2 regions of the Bifidobacterium crudilactis genome follow, and region 1 is predicted to be linked to the other one. Evidence: riboswitches for the same ligand, from Rfam matches in the RefSeq annotation. Region 1 holds a riboswitch; the other holds the start of a gene.
What was found. Region 1 has a riboswitch for thiamine pyrophosphate ahead of DB51_RS10590 (hypothetical protein). Riboswitches for the same ligand answer to the same signal wherever they lie in the genome.
Positions count from the first base shown of each region.

Region 2: linked by a shared signal. The riboswitch ahead of thiD (bifunctional hydroxymethylpyrimidine kinase/phosphomethylpyrimidine kinase) and the one ahead of DB51_RS10590 (hypothetical protein) in region 1 are both predicted to bind thiamine pyrophosphate.

Region 1 is NZ_JHAL01000002.1:35,181-42,662, forward strand. It holds partial or broken gene DB51_RS10585 (beta-ketoacyl synthase N-terminal-like domain-containing protein) at 1-1,577, shown strand, start outside; gene DB51_RS02350 (holo-ACP synthase) at 1,727-2,221, shown strand; gene DB51_RS02355 (aldo/keto reductase) at 2,249-3,196, opposite strand; gene DB51_RS02360 (PhzA/PhzB family protein) at 3,196-3,825, opposite strand; TPP riboswitch at 3,945-4,048, shown strand; gene DB51_RS10590 (hypothetical protein) at 4,281-4,520, shown strand; gene thiF (sulfur carrier protein ThiS adenylyltransferase ThiF) at 4,477-5,199, shown strand; gene DB51_RS02370 (thiazole synthase) at 5,259-6,203, shown strand; gene DB51_RS02375 (LysR family transcriptional regulator ArgP) at 6,328-7,329, opposite strand; gene DB51_RS02380 (LysE/ArgO family amino acid transporter) at 7,400-7,482, shown strand, end outside.
Region 2 is NZ_JHAL01000002.1:574,527-582,008, reverse strand. It holds gene tenA (thiaminase II) at 1-300, opposite strand, end outside; gene DB51_RS04675 (HAD family hydrolase) at 449-1,117, opposite strand; gene thiD (bifunctional hydroxymethylpyrimidine kinase/phosphomethylpyrimidine kinase) at 1,114-1,938, opposite strand; TPP riboswitch at 1,931-2,046, opposite strand; gene recN (DNA repair protein RecN) at 2,178-4,043, opposite strand; gene DB51_RS04660 (NAD kinase) at 4,056-5,027, opposite strand; gene DB51_RS04655 (TlyA family RNA methyltransferase) at 5,371-6,144, opposite strand; gene DB51_RS04650 (hypothetical protein) at 6,146-6,337, opposite strand; gene DB51_RS04645 (HAD-IIA family hydrolase) at 6,352-7,422, opposite strand; gene DB51_RS04640 (hypothetical protein) at 7,419-7,482, opposite strand, start outside.

The DNA of each region.
Region 1 (7,482 bases):
TCTCGGTACCGACCGAGGCGGTCGCCAGGGAGTATGTGAAGCTGGATGAATCCCATACCTCCATCCGTCCGGATGACGAGTCCGGCGAATGGGTGGTCACCCGTCATCAGGGTTCCGTGGTGCGCGTTCCTCGTCGTGCGACGATGAGCAGAACGGTCGGCGGACAGTTCCCGAAGGGCTTCGACCCGCTCAAGTGGGGTATTCCCGCCTCGATGGTCGGTGCTGTCGACAAGATTGCACTGTGGAATATCGTCACCGCAGTGGATGCCTACATCTCCGCAGGATTCTCGCCTGTCGAGATTCTGCAGGCCGTGCATCCGTCAATGGTCGCCAGCACGCAGGGCACCGGTTTCGGCGGTATGTCCTCGATGCGCAAGCTCTATCTCGACCGTTTCCTCAACAAGGAGGTCCCGACGGACATCCTGCAGGAAGCGCTGCCGAACGTGGTCGCCGCGCATGTGATGCAGTCCTATATCGGTGGTTACGGCAGCATGGTGCAGCCCGTATCCGCCTGCGCCACCGCCGCGGTCTCCCTTGAAGAGGGTGTCGACAAAATCGCTCTGGGCAAGGCCGACTTCGTGGTGACCGGCGCGATAGACGACATCGGCGTGGAATCGGTGATCGGCTTCGGCAACATGAACGCCACCGCCGATGCCTCCGAGATGCTGGCGAAGGGCATCAGCCCGCGCTTCTTCTCACGCGCCAACGATCGCCGTCGCGGTGGATTCCTCGAATCACAGGGTGGCGGCACGATTCTGGTCACTCGTGGCGACATTGCGCTGCGCATGGGATTGCCCGTCGCCGGAGTCGTCGGATACATCCACTCCTTCGCCGACGGTGGTCACACCTCGATTCCCGCCCCCGGGTTGGGTGCGCTCGCAGCGGGTCTCGGCGGCAAGGATTCCAAGCTGGTCCGCGACCTGGATGCGCTGGGCGTTTCACCCGATGAGATCGGCGTGGTATCGAAGCATGACACCTCAACGAACGCCAACGACCCGAACGAGTCCGAACTGCACAACACCCTGGCTCACGCCATCGGTCGTGCCGACGGCAACCCGCTCTTCGTGATTTCCCAGAAGAGCCTTACCGGCCATGCCAAGGGCGGTGCCTGCATCTTCCAGATCAACGGTCTGACCCAGCTCTTCAAATCGGGTGTGATTCCTGCGAATGCCTCGCTGGACTGTGTCGACCCGAAGCTGCGGCGAGACGACCACATGGTCTGGCTGACCAAGCCATTGCACGTCGGTACGGTCAAGGCGGGTCTGGTCACCTCTCTCGGCTTCGGTCACGTCTCCGGTTTCGGAGCCATCGTCAACCCGGGTGCTTTCGAAGCCGCAGTGGCGAACACCGCAGGCAAGAAGGCTTTGGAGGAATGGCGCGAGAAGGCGAATGCCCGTCTGGCATCCGGTCAGCGTCACTTCATCGAAGGTATGATGGGCCGCGCCGAGCTGTATACGCCGATTGACAACCGTCGTTTCCATGAGGACGGCCACGGTTACGACGGTCACGAGGTCGAGAAGGCCATGTTGCTCGACCCCGAAGCCCGTCTGGGTGACAGCGGCTACTACGAGCGCTGATCTGACCGGTCCGAGTGTTTTCTGAAACTGTGCACACCCGCACGCAAGACACCTGTTGTTGAGGTGTCCGCGTGCCGATGTGCACAGTTTTTTTGTGGTGTTGCCGTTTGCATAGTGATTCTTGCTGCGCGTGGCGGGAGAATGGAATTATGAGCATTGACGATCTGCCCGCAGCGCGGGTTCTCGGACTGGGGCATGATGTGGTGGATGTGCAGGCCTTCGGAGAGCAACTCGATATGCCTGGTTCCACGTTCATGGCACTGTTCTCGGTGCGTGAACGCAGGCAATGCGCCATGCGTGCTCAACTCAAGGGAGACGGTGAAGCATGCCATCTTGCAGCCCGCTGGGCGGGCAAGGAGGCCGTCATCAAAGCCTGGGACGAAGCTCTCGGGGAGCTGCCTGCGCCATATGACGTCGAATCCATTCCCTGGTCGCGCATCGAGATTCTGGATGATTCCAGGGGGCGTCCGCATGTGGTGCTTTCCGATGGTGTGGAGCGACGGTTGCATGAATCCTTGGGTTGCGGCAGCGGCTCCGGCGAGGATGGCCGCATTGCCGGGCAGGCAGACATCGTCTGGCATCTGTCGCTCAGCCATGACGGTCCCATCGCTTCCGCGGTCGCCCTGTGCTGCCGGAACGCCTGAGATTTTCGGCGGCACAGGGCTCGGAGCTCAGGGCAATCTCCGCAGCTCCTCGTCGCTGAGCGTCAGCTGTGTGGCAGCGAAGGAATCCCGTATCTCATGAGGGTTGCGTGCGCTGGGAATGGTGATCAGTCGGTCGTATTTCGACAGCTCCCAGGCGAGCACCACGCGCTGATATGAGACACCACATTCCGCGGCGATGGCCTTGAATGCTTCGTAGGCCTGCGCGTCCACCGGGTCGAGGAATCCTCCCAGGGGAGACCAGCATACGAAGGCCAGGTCGTGTTTCTCGCAGTGCTCCATGGTGTGCAGAGGGTCGGGATATGACGGTGAGAACTGGTTCTGTACGGCGATGAGGTCCTTGCCGAGAACGCGCAGGGCTACGTCGATATCGGCGTTATCGACTCTTGAGATACCGATGGCGCGGGCCACGCCCTCATCGACCAAGCGGCGAAAGGCCTCCATCTGCTCGTCATAGGGGACCTGCGGGTCGTTGCAATGTGAATACAGCAGCCCGAAGCTCTCCACGCCCAGACGATGCGCCGATTCCTTCGCCTGCGAGATAATCGTTTCCGGACGCGCGTCGGCTTTCCAGCCGTACCGGCCTTGGGCGTCCACGGTTCGGGACCATCCGATTTTGCTCGCCACCAGAACCTCGTCCTGCGCGCCCTTCCATGTGCTCAGCGCGTCGTGCACCAAGCGCTCGCCGTAGTCCGAACGATAATCGTTTCCCCCGCTCGTAGCCGGGGATTGATGCCAGGATGGCGTCTGAGCGGACCGGGCCGGACGGTATTCAGGCAGGTAGTATGACCAGGCGGTGTCAAGATAACGCACTCCCGCATCCAGAGCGCTGTGGATGGTGGTGATGGCGGTGTCTCGTTCGGGGCGTCCTTCGATGGACAGCGCCATGCATCCCATGCCCAGACGTGGGATGTCGACTCCCGCGAAGTTCATCCTATGCATTGATGACGTGGCCATCAGCGACCTGCTATATGAGTTTGCGAAGCATCTTGAGTGGAAGCCTCTCCAATGGAAACATCCGGAGTGGATTCGGCAACGGGGGAATCGCCTTGCGGGAAATCACCGAGCTCTATGCTGGGCGTCTGCATACCCAGAGCCTTCATCTCGGTGATGGGATTCATGAATTCGCGTTCTCTCGCAATCCTTCCCGCGCGCATTTCGAAGGAGTAGATGAAATGGTTCTGGTACGGAACGGCTTCATGACCGGGGAGCATCAGCGTTCCGCCGCCGTCGCATTCCGCCCAGAACTGGTTGACGTCGTCGGTCGACCATATGCGGATATTGCTCCACTGCCAATCCGGGAAATGCTCGGACGACCACACGTCGTAGAGGGCGATGTCGTCCCGGCCCTGTGCGAACACCGGTTCACCGCTGTCGGATGTCCAAAGACCGGCTATGCCGTCCTCGCAGAAGAGTTCGTGTCGGCGCAGCAGAGACTCGCCGTGTCCCGAATGCAGAAAACGCTCGACCACCTCGCGGTTGCGGATACGCTGCTCTTCGACGGAAGGGGATGCCTCGGCGGAAGGGGATGCGGAATCGTCGCGGCCGGTGGTCCCGGTGCTGCCTGATGCGGGTGCTGTGCTCATGCTTACATCTTGCCAAGGCGCGGGACATTGCGGATTCGTGTGTTGTCTTCTGGATGTCGCGTCCGTGCCGCAGAAGTATGCCTTTGCTCGAATGTCGACGCGTGAGGCGAATATCAGACTTGTAATCGAACGGGAGCCTGAACAGGCTGAGAGGAAGTCTCTGACTTCGACCGAGAACTTGATGCGGGTAATGCCGCCGTAAGGACATGGTTATTCGACGTCTCATGACGTCAACTCTTGTATCCCGTCGTTCGACGTAGGTGACACGAAACTCCCGTCGATGCTCCATCATGCCGATGGACGTCATGACCGAAGAGCTTCATATCGCTCAAGCCGTCCGACGGGCTTGCTGTCAGTGCTCGCGTTCCCGTGATTCGGTACCGATTGCGCGCCATCCTTGGGGATGCGCACGCGCCGCTATCGAGCGCACTCTTCGGGAATAGGGGGAGACAGCAGTGATTGTCAATGGAAAGCAGTGCACGCAGACCGGTGAGGTCAGTGTGTCCGACCTGCTTCGTGAGCGTGGGATGCAGGCGCAACGAGTGGCGGTCGAGGTCAAGGTGATATCGTCCCGCTGCGCAGGCACGCCGAAACGATGCTCCGAGACGGCGATAGCATCGAAATCGTCACCTTCGTTCAAGGAGGCTGAGGATGGGTATCCAGGAAGCTCAGAACGTCGCTGCGGCACGACGTGAGGAGACGCGGTGCAGGGCGGTGCGCGACGCCGGGAATCCCAAAGACATGGTGGATAGGCAGGAGCTGTATGACGCCCTGTATGAGCGCCATACCAAGCAGGTGCAGGATAGGCTTGACGCGGCCCATGTGGCCATTGCTGGCCTTGGTGGTCTGGGGTCGACCATTGCGGTCGCATTGACCCGCATCGGCGTCGGGCATCTGCATCTTGTGGACTTCGACCGGGTTGACATGTCGAATCTCAACCGGCAGCAGTATTTTCTCAGGGATCTCGGCCGTTTGAAAACCGAGGCTCTGCAAGGCAATCTTGCCCAGATAAACCCTTTCATCGATGTGCGGATTGATTCCGTGGCCGTCGATGAGCATAATGTCGCCTCCTTGTTCGCCGATGACGACATCATTGCGGAGGCTTTCGATGTGCCTGAAAACAAAAGCATTCTGGTGAACGGTGTTTTGGAGCATTTGCCCGCTGCAAAGCTGCTGTCCGCATCGGGCATGGCCGGTTTCGGCAGTGCCAACAGCATCGTTACCAGGAGGGTTTCCGAAGGCTTCTATTTCTGTGGCGACGGTGTGACCGCACCCACGCCGGGCAACGGGCTTATGGCTCCCAGGGTCGGCGTGGTCGCATGCCATGAGGCCAATATGATCACCAGACTCATCCTCGGACAGGATGAAGCCTGAATGTCGATATGACCGTTGATGGCATCTTCGGTCGAAGAGAAAGCATGATGATGAACAGTATGACTTCGGAACACACCACGGCGCAGGCTGATGTCGCTAGCTCCTGCGCGCAGGGGACCTCCTCGGGCGCGTTGCAGCTCGACGAACTCGTCGGCTCGGCCACCAACACCGCTCTGCTGCCCGCACCGAACAAACACGCCTTCGATGATCTGGCGACAGGGGAGCAGGATCCGCTGATGCTCGGCGGCCACGCATTCTCCAGCCGCTTCATTCTCGGTTCCGGACGCTATGATCTTTCCCTGATCGAGGCGGCCATCGAGAACGCCGGGACGCAGATCATCACGATGGCCTTGCGTCGCTGCAGGACTGCGGAGAACAATCTGCTTGACTACATCCCGGACGGCATCACGCTGCTTCCCAACACCTCCGGTGCACATGATGCAGGTGAGGCGGTTCGCATAGCCAGACTGGCCAGAGAGGTGTGCGGCACGGATTTCATCAAGGTCGAAATCGAGCATGAAAGCAGGTATCTTCTGCCGGACAATGCCGAGACGATTAAGGCGACCGAGATACTCGCGGCCGAAGGCTTCGTGGTGATGCCCTATATGCTTCCCGACCCTTTGGCCGCGACGCAACTGGAGGATGCCGGTGCGGCGTGCGTGATGCCTTTGGGGTCGTTGATAGGGTCGAACAAGGGTCTGGGAGCGCGTGATCTCATCGAGGTCATCATCGACAACGCTTCTGTTCCGGTGATTATCGATGCGGGGATAGGCCGTCCCAGCCAGGCTGCTCAGGCCATGGAAATGGGTGCCGACGCCATTATGGCGTATACGGCGATTGCCAGCGCGAGGAATATCCCGGTGATGGCCCGAGCGTTCAAACATGCCGTGCAGGCGGGGAGAGAGGCCTACCTTGCGGGCCTGGGCATAGTCACGCACGGTCATGCGGTCGCGTCGAGTCCGACCGAGGAATCCGATTATCTGGGGGCTTCTTCGGCATCCTGAGCAGATGGCTGCGATAGCGGTGGAGGTGATTGCGTGCAGGAATGCGGAGCAGCTCCGCTGGTGCCGCAGTTATCGCAGCTATCGCAGGTGTCTCAGCCATCGCAGATGTCTCTGTGAAGCGGGCTCAATCCTGAACCAGAGCGTTGGCGCTGGCCCGGATGATGGCTTGGGCCACCGTGTCGAGTGCGGGTGACGAGAGTTTCCACTGCTGCCAGAACAGGGGGAGCAGCAATGGTTCCTGTGGGGACAGCCGGACCAGGGTATTGCGCGGGTATGCTGCGAAACTGGTGGATGGAATCAATCCCCAGCCGAATCCGAGCGACACGGCATCGTTGTAGCCCGTGGATGTGGGCACGAAGTGCATCGGCGGATGCACTTTGGCTCGGGTGATGCGCCGGATGAAATGGTATTGCAGCTGATCGTCGCGGTCGTATTGCACGAGTGGCGCGACTTCAAGCGACTCGCGTGTGAGCCCTTCGGGGAACCAGCGTTCGGCGAATTCCGGAGTGGCTGCGGCGAAATAGGCCATCGAACCGAGTTTGGTCATCGTGCAGCCCTGCACGGGCGTGTCTTCGGCGGTGATGGCCGCCATCGCCTCTCCGGAGCGCAGCAGCCGTGTCGAGATGTGCTCGTCCTGACGTTTGATGTCGATGGCGATGGACTGTTTGACCACGGGAGCGAGGGCGGGCAAGACCCAGCCTTCCAATGAATCCGCATTGACGGCGATGCGGATGTTGACGGTGCTGCTGCGTTGTTCGCTTTCGATGCGTTGCGCGGCTTCCTCCTGGGCCAGGGTGATTTGCCGAGCCAAACGCAGCAGGAGCTGGCCCATTGCCGTTGCCTGCACCGGTTTGCTCCTTTGGATGACGATATGGCCGACTTGGGATTCCAGTGATTTGATGCGTTGGCTGATGGCAGACTGCGAGATGTGCATGACGTCGGCGGCGGCGTCGAAGCTGCCTTCCTCGATGATGCTTTGGAGCGCCATCAGCTGTTCGATGGGTATGGCCCTGATGCGTGCGGAAAGGTCGTGGGCTTCCAGCAAGGAGATGCCGTCGGTGGGGGAGCTGCCGGCTCCGGGGATGTTTGCGGCAGAGTTCGGTGAGTCTCCGCGATATTCGTTCATATAAGCAATACTAATATAATATAAATATATTTACTTGGACTTACCTGTCGCGCGAAGCTATTCTCCAAGTATGAATTCCTTGTTCCTCCCGATAATCATCTCGGGTTTCCTCAGCCAGGCAGGTCTGATAGTCGCGGTCGGTGCACAGAACAC
Region 2 (7,482 bases), 540 kb from region 1:
CACGATGGCCTGCTGGACCTGCACCATTCTCTCGATGATGCGGTCGTCCTCGCTTTTCGTCATCGCCAGCGCGTGAACTTTGGCGTAATCGTTGAGATACAGGTAATCCTGAAGCATGTAGAAGGTGAATCGCTCATTGGAGAGCGTCCCCTTACCCAACTCCTGGACGAAGGGCTGCTCATATCCCTGCTGCCACACATCACTGGCGACCTTGTAGAACCTTCGCGCGATTGGTGTGCTGACCGCCCTGCTGAGTTGGTCGAAGGGTATTGGCGTTGCTGCTGAACGTTTCGTTGACATGGCTTGATGCTCCTGTAGTCGAAACTGTGCATCTCGGCACGCTACCAGCCGGATTCGCAGCTCCAGACGTGGTTGTTTGCACAGTTTCGGAAAATAATGCGGATTTGTGAGATTTGCGCGGTTTGTGCGGTTTGTGCGTTTGTATGCTTCAGCGCAGTTCGCGCGGGGCATCGGAGAAGTCGTGAATCGCACCTTCCGCCAAAGCCGAAATGTCCTGCCACTGCTGTTCGGAAGAAGCGTCGAACATGGCCCACGGGTGCATGCCGATGCTTTTCGCGGTGCCGATGCCCACCAGCAAATCCTCGAACACGGTGCAATGTACGGGCGCGACTCCGAGAAGTTCCGCCGCATGCAGATACACGTCCGGATGTTCCTTCCCTTTGCCGCCGGCATCGTCAACACTGCAGATCACGTTGAAATAATCGGTGATGCCGGCATGTTCCAGCGCCGGATTGCGCAGTTCTGGAGGCAATGTGGTGGCGACGGCCAGCGTGGCTCCGCTTTCGCGCAGATACCGCAGATACTCGGCCGCATGTGGCTTCAATTGCACCGTGGTGGCATAGGCTTTCGCCGCCATGTCATTCCACTCCTGCATCAGCTCTTCCGGCGTGTCGTCAAGCCCGAAACGGGCAATGGTATATACCGCGATGTCACGGAATTGCATCGAGGCTACCGTAGAGCCGAAATCATCGGGAATCTCGATGCCGCGCTTCGCCAAGGACTCGGCATCCAGGTCATCCCAGACGCCCATCGAATCAAGCAACGTGCCGTCGAGGTCGAAGATGACGCCCTTGCCCTCATTGAGTTTCTGGCTCATTCGTTCTCCTTGAAGCCTTCGAGTCCATGTGCATACAAATCCCAGAAATGATTCGTCGGCCCATTGCCTTTGCCAAGTTCCAGGGAGTGCATGATGGCCATCGTCACGTATCGCTTGGCTTTCTCGATGGCCTTGTGGAAGGGAAGCCCCAGGGCGAGATTCGACGCAATCGCCGAAGAGTAGGTGCATCCGGTGCCGTGCGTGTTCTTGGTGTGAATGCGCGGAGCCGTGAACTCATAGAAACGCTCACCATCGAACAGCACATCGGTCGCATCCCCGGTGGCGTGGCCACCTTTGACCAGCACGCTGGCGCACCCCATCGCCTGAATCTGGCGGGCCGCCTCACGCTGCGAATCCATATCGGTGATGGACATGCCCGATATGCGCTCCGCTTCGGGGATATTCGGCGTCAGGACATCCGCACGCGGAATCACGGTCTCGATAAGCCATCCGATGCATGACGGGTCCATCAGAGGTGCACCGTTCTTGGCGTACATCACGGGGTCGATGACCACATTCGGAGCCTGATATTCGTTGAGCTTGTCAACCACGACCTTCATGATGTCCGGGCTGTCGAGCATACCGACTTTGACGGCCTTCGGCGGAATATCCTCGAAGACCGCATCTATCTGGTCGGCGATGATGCTCGCATCCACATCCAACACCGAAATCACCCGGGCGGTGTTCTCTGCGACAACTGAGGTGATGACCGACATCGCGAATACGCCATTGGCGCTCATGGATTTGATATCCGCCTGGATGCCCGCTCCACCGGAGCAATCCGACCCCGCAATCGACAGTACGGGTATTAAGCTGCTCATAGCTGTTCCTCCCTACGCTGGTATTAGCCAACAGGTTCTAAGGGTCAGGCCCGGGTGCCGTTCACCCGTTGCCTTTCTCAACTCCTTCGAGTTCCCCTGTAACAAGAATCATCCCGACCGTACCGCCGAAACCCGACAAGGACGGGGTGACCGTGCAAGAGCAGTGATGGCTGGAATTGTCCCTTCCCGAAGAACTCAGGGCAGACTCCCGCCGATGCACACCCACGCCCCGGAAGGCGCTAGAGACTGCTGGATTCCAGAAGCTCCCGGGCGTGGCGAAGAGAAGTCTCGGATTCGCTACCTGCCAGCATGCGGGCAATCTCCCTTTCACGTTGAGAGCCCCGCACCTCCTGGACCACGGTCTGCACTGATGGAATATGCACTGATGGAATATGCCCGTCATTCTCACTGCGGTCGTTGCTCTCGCCATTGCCACGACTGCCTGAGGTCTCGGAGCCCTCAAGCTTCGCTGCCGTCTCATCAACGGGTGCATCGAACACGCCCTTCGATACCACGAACTGCGTATCAGCCCAGGAAGCAACCTGGGGAAGATGCGTCACGACTATCACCTGGGCGCTCCGTGCCAGTTGAGCGAGCCGTCTGCCCAGCTCAACCGCAGATTTGCCGCCAACACCGGCGTCGACCTCATCGAAGATGAACACGCCTTCGTCGTTGTCACCGTGGTGTTCCCCGGAACTACGTTGCGCACCGGAACTACGTTCTGCAGCCACCAATTCGAGAGCAAGCATCAACCTGCTGAGCTCTCCTCCCGAAGCGCTTTTGCCCATCGGCAGACGCGGAGCTCCGGGAAAAGCCGTGAACAGGAATTCGATGTCATCGCATCCGTGAGCGTCGAGAACATCCGACTCATCGCCTTTGCCTGCATCACGGGGACTCACCACAACGTCGAGTACGGAGCCCCGCATGGCCAAGGCAGCCAGCTCGGTACCCACATGCTCACTCAGGCGTTCCGCAGCTTGCCGCCTCACCGAACTGAGTGACCTTGCCGCGGCGAGCGCGCGCCGGAACAGCTCGTCGCGCTCCTCACGCAAGGCTGCCAAGCGCTCAGGGGACGCGTCCATGTCCTGCACATCGTTTTCCGCCTGGTCACGCCATGCCAGCACATCGTCGATGCCAGGCCCCCACCGCTTCGTCAGCTCATCGAGTTCATGGATACGACCGTTGATGGTGTCGAGATCACCCAGGCTGTCCTCGTCATCTATCTGACCGCTCAAAGTGAACACCACATCGCTGATTTCCTGACTCAACGATTTCAAGGTGTCCGCCGCCTGGCCGAAGGGTTCCTTGATGTGGATGTCCTCGAGTGCCCGTGTGGCATCGTCAATCAGCGACAGAGCTCCCTGATGCTGCGCATCCACGTCCATCTGCGAGGGGTCGAGTGCACTCAATGCGGAAGCTACCCCATGTGCGATGGAGGCAGCGTTCTCGATGCGTTCTCTGCGGGATTTCAGCTCCTCGTCCTCGCCTTTATGCGGGTCCACAGCATTGATGCGTTCGATGGATTCACGCAGATAGGTCGCCTGGGCCAGTGCGGCCGCCTGCTCGCCATCCAGCGCCTGAAGTTTGCGGATAATCGCCTGCAAGGCCTCCCATGACTGCGCATACGCCGTCAACTGCTCACTATCATCGGCATATCGGTCGAGAAAGTCACGTTGTCGGGCAGCGGAGGCTATGCGCATGTGATCCGACTGTCCGTGAATGGTAATCATGTGGGCGGCGATGCCCGCCAACACGCTTCGCGGCACTGTGCGCCCGTTCAGCAAAGCTCGTGAGCGACCATGCGCAGGAACCGACCTGGTGAGGTACAGCTCACCGTCATCCCCCACCGCACCGGCATCCTTCGCCAAAGCCTCGGCGGCTGAATCTGATGACACGGCGAACACCGCCTGAGCCCAGACATCGTCCTGTGCTCCTGCAGAAGCCCTGCCCGACTGAATTGCCGCCCCAGATACCAGACGCAGAGCGTCCAGAAGCATCGACTTTCCCGCACCGGTTTCACCTGTGATGGCGGTCATTCCGGCTCGTGGCGACAACACGGCATGGCGTATCGGACCGAGATTGCGTATTTCGAGTTCCTCAAGCATCGCTCATCTTCTTTACCGGCGAATGGTCTGCTGACCTTCGCCTTGCTCCGGTGGCTCAAACCCCTTCAGCCCCTGCTGATTATTCAGCAGACGTCGGGCACCCTTCTGAAATCTGTGTTCTCGCCAGCCAACGACCGGCAAATCGAATTTGGTTACAAGTCGACTCGTGAACGGCACACCGGACAGTCGCGCCAACCGCAGGGTGTCATGCGACTCCCTGACCTCGATATGCGTTCCTCGCGGCAGACCGAGCTGTCTACGCCCGTCACAGCAAATCCAACCATCCGATGTCGATTCGTCGAGAATGTCCAATGAGAACTTCGAATCCGAGCCGATAATCAGTGGCCTGGCGAACAAGGCGTGAGCAGCCAGCGGAACCAACTGCAGAGCCTTGACATCCGGCCAGATAATAGGACCGCCCGCAGAGAAGGCATATGCCGTGGAACCGGTCGGCGTGGCGACGATGACGCCGTCGCAGCTGAAGGAACTCATTTCGACATCGTCCACCCGAATGCTGACCTCGACCATCTTGCCTCGGTCGGAGCGCTCCAGGGTCACGTCGTTCAATGCCCAATCGCTGATGGGTTTCTCGGCACCCGGAAGCCAGACATCGATGTGCGCGATCATTCGAGAATCTATCGAGTAATCATGGGCGGCAATCTTACCCATCGCCTCGCTCATCTGGAAGCTTTCAAATTCCGCAAGAAAGCCGACATGACCCAGATTCACGCCAAGAATGGGAACATTCGTGCATTTGACCAGTTCGGCAGCGCGCAGAATGGTGCCGTCTCCCCCGAGCACCACGACAATCTCCGTATCCTCACTGACCACAGGCGAGGGCGTGCCGAACTCCGGCGCTTCAAGATTGTCGATGATGGACACGGCAAAGCCTGATTGCTTCAACTGTTCGACTGCCTCACGAACAACCGTTCCGCTGCTGCGTAGGCGGCTGTGCGTAACCACTACCGCGTTTCGCTGGCCCATACTGTGGTTCCTTCCTTATCGGGCTCCCGAGCATAGGCCCTGGCCTCGTCCGTCGACCCTACTGCTGATGCACGGATGCACCTATGCGCCGATGTGCGTATTACCCGATGTGCTTGCACCGACGCACTGTCGCCGGTATCAATCCTAAACCACCTGTTATGCAACATGGCTGTGCGTGAAATACGATGCCCATACCTGTTGTGTAGTGATTTCCAAGTAGACAGGCGGTCAGCGAATTCATATTCCGCATGATTCCGCCAAAAACGGTCTTCGCGCGAAGCACATACTCGTGTTCTCTAAGAAAATCCCTACACAGACGTGCAACGACCCGGATTCCACCCCTTCAGGATGCCTGTTCGAGCCATAACAGGAACTCCACATTGCCATGCATTCCGGTTATGGGAGATGGAATGCAGGCTTTGACGGTGAATCCGCACTCGAGTGCACAGGCAACGACACCGTCGACCGCACGATTGCGCAAATCGTCGTCATCGACAATGCCGTGCCTGCCCAGATGCTCCTTGCCCACCTCGAACTGCGGCTTGACCAGCAATACGGCGGGAGCCGTGGGCGGAAGCAAGCGTGCGATGACCGGAATCACGTAGCGCAGGGAGATGAACGATACATCCGAAACCACATAATCGGGTTGAAAAGGCAGATTCTCGAGCTGCACATCACGGATGTTCACCCCTTCCAACACCCTCACGCGCGAATCATCGCGGATACGTCCGATGAGCTGACCATGACCGACATCGAGGGCGATAACCTCTGCGGCTCCGAGCCTTAGCAGCACATCGGTGAACCCACCCGTGGAAGCGCCGATATCCAGACCACGACGACCTCCGGGAGATGGCAGGCCCATGGGAACGAAATGCTCCAATGCGCCCAGAAGTTTGTACGCGCCACGGGATGCGTAATCATCGCCTTTATCAATCGTCACCTCGTCATCAGCGCTCACCCGTTGCGCAGCTTTGCCGGCCAGAACGCCGTTGACCTTCACCGCGCCCTTGTCGATAAGCCGCTGGGCTCGGGTTCTGGAATCCGCCAGTCCACGCGCCACGATTGCTGAATCAAGACGGTGCAGAGTATCGCCTGCACCGGCACCGGTATTCGGCATATCAACTCCTGTGCTGCTGCAGTTCCTGCTCCAAAGTCCGCAAAACCTCGGAGTAGGAGGCAATCTGCGTGTCGAAGTCCTGTTCCTCGATGCCGTCCAGCCCGGGGAAGCGCTCAAACACGGATTCCTCGAGCGCTTCTGCCTGGGTCGGCCGCGTTTCGTCCGGCTTGTGTCCTGCGATGTCGTCCGTCATGACTCCCCCGAATCTCAGATGTCGAGCAAAGCGGAGGGAATGCTCAACTCGGCAGGATCGAATGCGCCGCCGGCGGCATCCACCGTCTCCCACACGGCACAGCAAGCGGCACGCAAGGCATCGAGACCGTCGTCCGATTGACCGGAGACCTGCTCTGCCGCAGCGAGCCGTATCGCTCCGTCAGCCACGGAAGCCACGGACCCGCCGCACTGCCATGAGCCATCTGCATTGCGCAGAGGCAGAGGATGCGTCATATTCAATCCACGCAAATCACGGGCTATGAAGGTCGGTCGCTGAATCATCGGAGCGGTGAGAATCTGACGGGGGTCTGCAACGCCCGTCAACACCACCAGCGAGTCGTATCCGCCTCGGTTGGCCGCCTCGATGTCTGTGTCAAGACGATCCCCGACCGGCAGGGATTTGGCCACGGGGACGATGTCATCCGTTGCGGAGAACAGCACGCGGGCCTCGTCGTACATGGCTGATTCGGGTTTGCCCGCCGAAGCGACAGGCTGCTTTCCGGTCGCCGCGATAACGGCCAGTTGCAAGGCTCCGTTACCTGGGGCGATGCCCTGCTCACGTGGAATGGTGAGATCACGATTCGTCACATAGTATTCGGCGCCGCCCTCAATGGCATACGCTGCCTGCGCGAGTTCATTGAAGCTCAGGTCGGCATGCCACGACTGCAGTACCACGTCCGGATGCTCATCGGCATCGTCCACGACGACCAGACCGGCTTTGCGCAGCTCGTCCCGCAGATGTTCCGCTCCGACGACGTAGACTTTAGTGCCGGGCGCGAAACGATCCGCCAGCATGCGTGCCGCGACGATCGCCGAAGTGATGATCTGGTCATCACCCAGACTCAGCCCGAAACCTCGAAGCTGGTCGGCTACCGTGCTCGGAAAACGAGAGGGATTATTGGTCGTGTACGAGGCACGCATACCCAGTCGTTCCGATGCCGCGATAGCTTCGGACGCATGCTCCACAGGATTCTTGCCCCTGTAGACCACACCATCCAAATCCAGCAGCGACAAGGCGTAATTCGAGGCCAAAGGGCCCTCAGTGCCCAGAATGTAGCGACTCATGACCGCCTCCGAAAACCGCCGTCTTCTGCTTCGATGCCAATCTGTTCCAGTTCGCTGTCC